DNA from 2 places in the Streptomyces sp. NBC_01429 genome. Region 2 is predicted to be linked to the other one. Evidence: riboswitches for the same ligand, from Rfam matches in the RefSeq annotation. Region 2 holds a riboswitch; the other holds the start of a gene.
What was found. A riboswitch is a leader RNA that binds a small molecule or an ion and turns the genes downstream of it on or off. The one in region 2 is predicted to bind cyclic di-AMP.
Positions count from the first base shown of each region.

Region 1: another riboswitch for cyclic di-AMP. It lies ahead of OG627_RS07295 (M23 family metallopeptidase); the one in region 2 lies ahead of OG627_RS12820 (transglycosylase family protein).

Region 1 is NZ_CP109599.1:1,777,452-1,782,254, reverse strand. It holds gene OG627_RS07305 (M16 family metallopeptidase) at 189-1,550, shown strand; gene OG627_RS07300 (M16 family metallopeptidase) at 1,568-2,950, shown strand; cyclic di-AMP (ydaO/yuaA leader) riboswitch at 3,158-3,332, shown strand; gene OG627_RS07295 (M23 family metallopeptidase) at 3,345-4,130, shown strand; gene OG627_RS07290 (GntR family transcriptional regulator) at 4,299-4,803, shown strand, end outside.
Region 2 is NZ_CP109599.1:3,025,382-3,030,184, forward strand. It holds gene eno (phosphopyruvate hydratase) at 1-682, opposite strand, end outside; gene OG627_RS12820 (transglycosylase family protein) at 922-1,644, opposite strand; cyclic di-AMP (ydaO/yuaA leader) riboswitch at 1,651-1,824, opposite strand; gene OG627_RS12825 (transglycosylase family protein) at 2,174-2,953, opposite strand; gene OG627_RS12830 (cytochrome P450 family protein) at 3,194-4,462, opposite strand; gene OG627_RS12835 (peptidoglycan recognition protein family protein) at 4,582-4,803, opposite strand, start outside.

The DNA of each region.
Region 1 (4,803 bases), 1.2 Mb from region 2:
GGTTCTGTACGGCAACTTCTGGAACTGACGCGGACCATTGTGGACCGCGCCACTGACAACGCCGACGTCGACCCGTCGTTCGCCCGGGTGTCGGGGGTGTGCGACAGGGGAACTTCGCCAGGTGTCGGCACGCTTGCATACAGTGGCAGGACTTCCTCCATATCGCGATCGAAGGGACGTACATGCCCATGGGTCACACGGCCACAGCGCAGGCCGGTTCCGGCGGCCTGACAGCGACTGAGCACCGCCTGGCCAACGGCTTGCGCGTGGTGCTCTCCGAGGACCACCTGACCCCGGTCGCCGCGGTCTGCCTCTGGTACGACGTCGGCTCGCGCCACGAAGTCAAGGGGCGTACGGGCCTCGCCCACCTCTTCGAGCACCTGATGTTCCAGGGCTCGGCGCAGGTGGCGGGGAACGGTCACTTCGAGCTGGTGCAGGGAGCCGGCGGCTCCCTCAACGGCACCACCAGCTTCGAGCGCACCAACTATTTCGAGACCATGCCGACCCACCAGCTGGAGCTGGCGCTCTGGCTGGAAGCCGACCGGATGGGCTCGCTGCTCGCCGCGCTCGACGAAGAGTCCATGGAGAACCAGCGGGACGTCGTCAAGAACGAGCGCCGCCAGCGGTACGACAATGTGCCATACGGTACGGCCTTCGAACGGCTGACCGCACTCTCGTACCCCGAGGGCCACCCGTACCACCACACCCCGATCGGTTCCATGGCCGATCTGGACGCGGCGACGCTGGACGACGCCCGCGCGTTCTTCCGTACCAACTACGCGCCGAACAACGCGGTGCTGTCGGTCGTCGGCGACATCGACCCCGAGCGGACACTCGCCTGGATCGAGAAGTACTTCGGCTCGATCCCGTCCCACGACGGCAAGCGGCCGCCGCGCGACGGCTCGCTGCCCGACGTCATCGGCGAGCAGTTGCGGGAGGAGATCCACGAGGAGGTCCCGGCGCGCGCGCTGATGGCCGCCTACCGGCTGCCGCACGACGGCACCCGCGAGTGCGACGCCGCCGACCTGGCGCTCACCGTGCTCGGCGGCGGGGAGTCCTCGCGGCTCCACAACCGGCTGGTACGGCGCGACCGGACCGCGGTCGCCGCGGGCTTCGGACTGCTCCGGCTGGCGGGTGCCCCCTCGCTCGGCTGGCTGGACGTGAAGACGTCCGGCGGCGTCGAGGTCCCGCAGATCGAGGCCGCGGTCGACGAGGAGCTGGCCCGGCTCGCCGCCGAGGGCCCGACCGCCGAGGAGATGGAGCGCGCCCAGGCCCAGTTGGAGCGCGAGTGGCTGGACCGGCTCGGCACGGTCGCCGGCCGCGCCGACGAACTGTGCAGGTTCGCGGTCCTGTTCGGCGATCCGCAGCTGGCCCTGTCCGCCGTCGACCGGGTGCTGGACATCACGGCGGCCGAGGTCCGGGCCGTGGCCGCCGCGCGGCTGCGCCCCGACAACAGGGCGGTACTGGTGTACGAGCCGCTCACCGCCGAGGACACCGCCGAAGCGGCCGACCAGGACGAGACCGACGACCAGGAGGGGGCGGACCAGTGACCGACGCTGCCGTGACCATGGATTTCCATCCGCAGCCGACGGCCGGCGAGGCCAGGCCCTGGGCCTTCCCCGCCCCCGGGCGCGCCACGCTCGGCAACGGGCTGACGGTCCTGCGCTGCGACCGCCCCGGCCAGCAGGTGGTGGCCGTCGAGATCAACCTCGACGCCCCGCTGGACGCCGAGCCCGCCGGGCTCGACGGCGTCGCCACGATCATGGCGCGGGCGCTCTCCGAGGGCACCGACAAGCACAGCGCCGAGGAGTTCGCCGCCGAGCTGGAGCGCTGCGGCGCCACGCTCGACTCGTACGCCGACCACCCCGGGGTGCGGGTCTCCCTGGAGGTCCCCGTCTCCCGGCTGCCCAAGGCGCTCGGCCTGCTCGCCGAGGCACTGCGGGCCCCCGCCTTCTCGGACAGCGAGGTGGAGCGGCTCGTCCGCAACCGGCTGGACGAGATCCCGCACGAGAGCGCCAACCCGGGGCGCCGCGCCGCCAAGCAGCTCTCCAAGGAGCTGTTCCCGGCCTCCCTGCGCATGTCGCGGCCGCGCCAGGGCACCGAGGAGACGGTGGAGCGCATCGACGCGGCGGGCGTACGCGCCTTCTACGAGGCGCACGTACGCCCCGCCACGGCCACCGCGGTGATCGTCGGTGACCTCACCGGCGTCGATCTGGACGGGATCCTCGCCGAAACCCTCGGCGACTGGACCGGCGACACCGCCGCGCCCCGGCCCGCCCCGCCCATCACCGCGGACGACACCGGCCGGGTGGTCATCGTCGACCGCCCCGGCGCCGTCCAGACCCAGTTGCTGATCGGCCGCATCGGCGCCGACCGGCACGACCGCGTCTGGGCCGCCCAGGTGCTGGGCACCTACTGCCTGGGCGGCACGCTCACCTCCCGGCTCGACCGGGTGCTGCGCGAGGAGAAGGGCTACACCTACGGTGTACGGGCCTACGGCCAGGTGATCCGCTCCTCGGCGCCCGACGCGCCGGGCGGGGCGACCGGCGCCGCGATGCTCGCCATCAGCGGTTCCGTCGACACCGCTTCGACGGGTCCCGCGCTGGAGGACCTCTGGAAGGTGCTGCGCACGCTCGCGGCCGAGGGGCTCACCGACGCCGAGCGCGATGTCGCCGTGCAGAACCTGGTGGGGGTGGCCCCGCTCAAGTACGAGACGGCCGCCTCCGTCGCCGCCACGCTCGCCGACCAGGTCGAGCAGTTCCTCCCGGACGACTTCCAGGCCCAGCTGTACGCGCGGCTGGCGACCACCGGCACCGTCGAGGCGACGGCCGCGGTCGTCAACGCCTTCCCGGTGGACCGGCTCGTCACCGTGCTGGTCGGGGACGCCGCGCAGATCAAGGAGCCTGTCGAGGCTCTCGGCATCGGCGAAGTGACGGTTGTCACCGGCTGATCCGGCCCTTTTCGGGAACCCCGGCGACCTCGGTCGCCGGGGTTCCCCCTTTTATGTCAACTTCCCGGACTATGTCCGCTTCCTCAGTGAAAGGCGCAGTCTGTTCTGTGGTGTATGCGACAAAACTGCCTATCTGTTTGGCGATTGAAAGATGAGCCGCTTAGCGTCGGTCCGGCTGTTCGCCCGTTGCGCCGCACCCGTGGCATCGGACAGCCATCGCCGAGTCCCCGTCAGGCGCGAGCCTGGGGAGCCGGGGACCCACTCGTGTCCCTGGGGTGAATCGGACCGCCTTCGCGGGGCTCTGCCCGCGTGGAGGGGCCCGTAGGAGACCTTCCTGCTCCGAACCCGTCAGCTGACCCGGTAGGCGAGAGGGAAGGAAAGGACCAGCCACTTCATGGCGTTCACCCGTGCCACCGGGAAGCACCGTGCCCGCAACGGTAGGAGCCGCAGGGGCGCGAGCGCCGCGGGCGCCGCGACACTCACCGCGACAGGGGTCATCGGAACCCTCGCCGCCTCCCCGGCGCTCGCCGCCGACGCGCGCGTCGAGGCCGCATCGCAGACCGGTCTGGCCCACGCCATCGCCCTCGGCGACTCCCTCCCCGGCGTGATCGACGACCAGGCGGACGCCCAGCGCCACGCCGCCGACCGGGTCGCCAGGATCAAGGCCGAGGCCGTCGCGAAGGCGGAGGCCAGGCGCATGGCGGACGCCCGCGCCAAGGAGATCCGCGCCGAGCGGCAGCGCGCGGCGCGCGCCGCGGAACGCGAGCGCCTCAACACCTTCCAGCTCCCCGTCGCGGGCTCGTACATCACCACCGGGTACCGCACCGGCGGCTCGCTGTGGTCCTCCGGCAGCCACTCGGGCGTCGACTTCCGCGCCGCCACGGGCACTTCGGTCGTCGCCGTCGGCGCGGCCACCGTGGTCGAGGCCGGCTGGGGCGGCTCGTACGGCAACAACATCGTGCTGCGGATGAGCGACGGCACCTACACCCAGTACGGCCACCTCTCGTCCATCGCCGTCTCCGTCGGACAGAGCGTCGCCGCCGGACAGCGGATCGGGCTCTCGGGCGCCACCGGCAACGCCACCGGACCGCATCTGCACTTCGAGGCGAGGACCGGCCAGGAGTACGGCACCGACATGGACCCCGCCGCGTATCTGCGGGCGCACGGCGTCACCGTCTGACGACGCGCGCCGGGCCCCGCCCGGCCGCACCGTCCCGATCCGCCTCCGTTGGCCAAAAGATATCCATGGATTTCGGGCACCCTTCGGAAATTCGCGTTGATTGCAATAGAGTCACGGAACAGGCGTCAATCGGCTGCGTTTCGCGCGGATTAAGGCGGAGGTTCGGACATGCGCATTCCCGCGCACTCGGTATGCACGGCCATTCGCGACGACATCGTCTCCGGCCTGTTCGAGCGGGGCGGCAGACTCACCGAGGAACACCTGGCGCGGCGCTACGGCGTCTCCCGCGTCCCGGTGCGTGAGGCCCTTCGCACGCTGGAGTCGGAGGGCTTCGTGACCACCCGCCGCCATGTCGGCGCGTGTGTGGCCGAGCCCACGGAGCAGGAGGCGGCGGACCTCCTGGAGGTGCGGCTGCTGCTGGAGCCGCTCGGCGCCGCACGGGCCGCCCAGCGCCGTACGGAGGCCCACCTCAAGGTCCTGCGCGGCCTGGTCAGACTGGGGCAGGAGCGGGCCAGGCGCGGCCAGGGCGAGGACCTGCGCTCCCTCGGTGCCTGGTTCCACGAGACGCTCGCCCAGGCATCCGGCAGCCCGGCGCTCACCGCGCTGCTCACCCAGCTGCGGCACAAGATCGCCTGGATGTACCTGGTCGAGCAGCCCGCCCACCCCGTGGAGT
Region 2 (4,803 bases):
TCGCTTCGAGGATGAGGTCGAGCGCGGCGCGGTTGGACTCCAGGTTCGGCGCGAAGCCGCCCTCGTCGCCGAGGCCGGTGGACAGGCCCTTCTGCTTCAGGACCTTCTTGAGGGTGTGGTAGACCTCGGCGCCCCAGCGCAGCGCCTCGGAGAAGGACTCCGCGCCGATCGGGGCGATCATGAACTCCTGGATGTCCACGTTGGAGTCGGCGTGCGAGCCGCCGTTCAGGATGTTCATCATCGGAACGGGCAGCAGGTGCGCGTTCGGGCCGCCGAGGTAGCGGAAGAGGGGGAGGTCCGAGGCTTCGGAGGCGGCGTGCGCGACGGCGAGCGAGACACCGAGGATGGCGTTCGCGCCGAGCGAGCCCTTGTTCTCGGTGGCGTCCAGGTCGATCATCGCCTGGTCGATCAGGCGCTGCTCGGTGGCGTCGTACCCGACCAGCTCCGGGCCGAGCTGCTCGATAACGGCGAGGACGGCCTTCTCGACGCCCTTGCCCAGGTAGCGGCTGGCGTCTCCGTCGCGGAGTTCGACGGCCTCGAACGCACCGGTGGAGGCACCGGAGGGGACAGCAGCACGACCGGTGCTGCCGTCGTCGAGGCCGACCTCGACCTCGACCGTGGGGTTGCCTCGGGAGTCGAGGATTTCCCGGGCTACGACGACGTCGATGGACGGCACGAGCATCTCCTTCTGGGATGTGACGCATGGGCGCAAGCTCTCAGTGGCCTTGCGCCATGAGCCTAACCGGCCCGGGATGATCGGTCGGCCCGAGCCCGCCCCCTATCGTCCCGTACTGACCGGTAACGCCGGAAAGCCGGGCCGTACGGCGCAGACCCCGGCCCGGCGCGTACGGGGGTGAACGCGCCGGGCCGGGGAGATCGGGGTGGTGTGCCCGGGCCGCGCGGGGCGGCCCGGGAGGAGGGTCAGCTCAGGTGGAGCTGCTGGCCCGGGTAGATGACGTCGGCGTCCTTGACGATGTCCTTGTTGAGGTCGAAGACCTTCTTCCAGCCGCCCTCGACCTTGTGGGCCGTGGCGATCTTGGAGAGGGTGTCGCCGGACTTGACCTTGTACTCGCCGTCACCCTTCTTGATCGTGACGGGACGGCTCTGGCTACGCGAGGCGGGCTGCGCCTCGGCGCGGCTCGACTGCGGCTGCGCCTGCTGCTGAGGAGCGGACTGCTGCTTCGGGGCGGTCTGCTGCTTCGGGGCGGACTGCTGCTTGGGGGCCGACTGCTGCTTCGGGGCGGCCTGCGTACCGGAGCCGCCGCTGTACGAGGCGCTCGACAGGTTCACGCCACAGCTCGGCCAGGCACCCTTGCCCTGGCCGGCCAGGACCTTCTCGGCGACGGCTATCTGCTGGGACTTGGACGCCTGGTCGGCGCGGGGGGCGTAGGCGGTGCCGCCGTACGCGGCCCAGGTGGAGCTGGTGAACTGGAGGCCGCCGTAGAAGCTGTTGCCGGTGTTGATGGCCCAGTTGCCGCCGGACTCGCACTGGGCGACCTGGTCCCACTCGGAGGCGGTGGCGGCGGAGGCGGAGGTGGCGCCGATCAGCGGGGCGGCGACGGCGGCACCGGTGATGCCGGCGAGTGTGGCGTAGCGGACCGCCTTGGACGGACGACGGTGCTTGGCCTTGCTGGAAAACAGCAGCATGGAGCATCTCCTCACCGACGCCTACGAGGTCAGCTGTCGGGTTCGGGCCAAGTGAGTTGCCCGGCCGCGTGCTCTCACACGCGGCTTCACCCCAAGCCGTGCCCGGACCGTCTCTCGACGGCCGGGACCGGCGCGAACCTTTGGGTCCCCCGCTCCTGCCTTCGGCGCTTGACGCGACGACTACTCCCCCCGACCGGCGGCAGGATTCGGCGTTCCGGTCGACGGGGCCCGCGGTGCGAGCGGTTCAGACCGTAATCACAGGCCCACCGGTTGTTCAAAGAAGGACATCCGGGAGGAATCGCCCTTCCGGCCCCGGGGGGCCACCCCGTTTCCGCAGGTGGGAGCCGATCGGATCAACCGGCGGGCCAAAAGACCGCAGTTGCGGCAAAGAGACCCTTGTCTCATTTGCGCAGAAGCGGACATAAGGCAGCTAACTGCCCCTCGATCGAGGCCCTTTTGGCCGCGCGGCCACGCCTCTGGCCAGGGCGGAGCGGGGCGCCGTCGGCGTCAACGGCGCCCCGTTCACTCAGACCCAGCCGCCGGCGACCTTCTGGGTGCCGATCACGACGGAGAGGGATTCGCCGCCGACGACGACGGATTCACCCTGACCGGCTTCCTCACCACCCGTCACGCCGGTGAGGCTGCCGCCGGTACGGCCCGAGCCGCCGCCGCGCGAGGCGCGGTCGTCCGGCTCGCGCTCCGTACCCGAATCGGCCGACGCGCCGTCCTCGTTGGCGGCGGCGCCCCGGTGCTTGCCCTTGGAGGGCTCGGTGGTGCCGGAGCCGGAGGGGCTCGCGGAACCGGTGGCTCCGGGCGCGGGGGTGGAGGAGGACCCGGAGGTCGTGGGCTCGTCCGTCTGCGTGTCGCCCTGGTCGTCCGACGCCGAGGAGCCGGTGCCGGGGGAGGCCGAGGAGCCGCTGCCCGACTGGCCGGTGCCCTGGTCGCCCTTCCCGGAGCCGGTCACGCCCTCGACCACTCCGCCGACGACGCCCGCGATGCCCTTCGTGAGGCCGGAGACCGTGGCGCAGCTCGACCACGCCTTGGTGCCCTGCGCCTCCAGGACCTTCTCGGCTATCAGGATCTGCTGCGAGCGGCTCGCCAGATCGGGGCTGGCCGCGTACTCCGCACCACCGAAGCTGTCCCATGCCTCCTGGGTCAGCTGGAGCCCGCCGTAGGAGCCGTTGCCGAGGTTGGCGCTCCACTGGCCGCCGCTCTCGCACTCGGCGACGCGGTCCCACGTCGAGGCTTCCGCCGCGCCGGCGCCGCTGGCGGCGAGCAGGGGGATGGCGATCGCCGACCCGGTCACCCCCGCGGCAACGAGAAGGGCAGGGGCCTGGCGAGGCCGACGATGTTTCCCGGAGCGCATGCGGTTGCCTTCCGTCTGACTGTCAGTTCGACCCGGCGTGGAACTGCTGAGTCGTCGTGAACGTAGCGGTACTCGAACGCTTGTCACAAGTCGATGCAGCGGAGATCACGCAAAAGTCACAGTCTTGACGGACCGTCAGAGAATTGCCGTCGGATTGTCCTTTTCCGGGCCGCCGCGCTATCAGCCGGACAATGGCGTGAACTGCACCGGAAGTGTGCGCAATCCACGCATGATGAGCCCGCCGCGCCATCGCAAATCGGCAGGATCTTCCGCAAGCCGCACATCGGGAAGGCGCGTCAGCAGGGTCGCGAGCGCGGTCTGCCCCTCCACTCTCGCCAGCGGCGCGCCGAGGCAGTAGTGGATGCCGTGCCCGTACCCGAGGTGCTGATTGTCACGCCGGGCGAGGTCCAGGACATCGGGGTCGGCGAAGCGCTCCGGGTCCCGGTCGGCGGCGGCGAGCACCACCAGCACGGGGTCGCCCGCCTCGATCCGCTGCCCGCCCAGGGTGAGCGGCTCGGTGGCGTACCGCCAGGTCGCCAGCTCCACCGGACCGTCGTACCGCAGGAGTTCCTCGACCCCCGTGGCCAGCAGCCCGGTCTCCCCGGCCGCGAGCGAATCCTGGAGCCGGGTCCGCTGCTCCGGATTCCGCATAAGCGTGTACATGCCATTGCCGATGAGATTGACCGTCGTCTCAAAACCGGCAAACAGGATGATGAAAGCCATCGCGGCGGCCTCATTCTCCGTGAGGTGTTCGCCGTGGTCGCTCGACCTGATCAGATCGGAAATCAGATCGTCGCCGGGATTCGCCCTTTTACGGTGGATCAGCTCGGCCAGATAACCGCGCATCTTCTTCACGGAACGTGCCACTCCGCCGCGCGGCCCACCACCGTGTCCCGGCTTTGAATGTCGCAGCATCATGCCGGCCCAGTCGCGAAAGTCGTCCTGGTCCTCCGGCGGCACCCCGAGGAGATCGCAGATCGCGTAGATGGGGAGCGGGAACGCGAAATCATGGATCAGATCCGCCTCGCCCCGGGCGGCGAAACCGTCGATCAGCCGGTCCGTCAGTTCCTGTACGCGCGGGGCGAATACGGCGACCCTGCGGGGCGTGAACGCCTTGGCCACCAGCCGGCGCAGCCGGGTGTGGTCGGGCGGGTCGATGTTCAGCAGATGCGTCATCAGCTCCGCCTTGCGCTCGCCCGGAATGCCCGTCCTGCCCTTGGCGTGGGCGGGCCCCGCGTGGTGCGCGGAGTTCTTGGAGAGCCGCGTGTCGGCGAGCGCCTGCCGGGCGTCCCCGTACCGCGTCACGAGCCACGCCTCGACCCCGCTGGGCAGCTGGGTCCTGCGCACCGGGGCGTGCTCACGCAGCCAGGCGTACGCGGGGTAGGGGTCGGTGGCGAACTCCCAGCTGAAGAGCGCGGGGACGGGGTGGTTCTCATACGTGTCGGGCACCCTCCGACCGTAGCCGCCGGGGCGACGCGGGCTACGGCCGGAGGGGACGGCCGGAGGGACGGCCGGAGAGGACCGCCGGAAGCACGGGACGGGACCGGCGCGGCCCCGTCCGTACCCGGCTACGCCGTGACGCGCTCGCGCAGGGCCGCCAGTTCCCCGTACATCACGTCACCGGGGCAGTCGGTCTCCATCCAGTCGCGGTGGCCGCTGATGGAGCGGACGTCCTTCGTGACGCCGTTGACGGGGTTGACGTAGGTGAGCTCCGCCGCCGGGTCCAGGCCGTGCAGCCGCGCCACCGCGGAGACGAGCCGGGTGAGCGCGTCGCTCGCCGCCACGGTCGG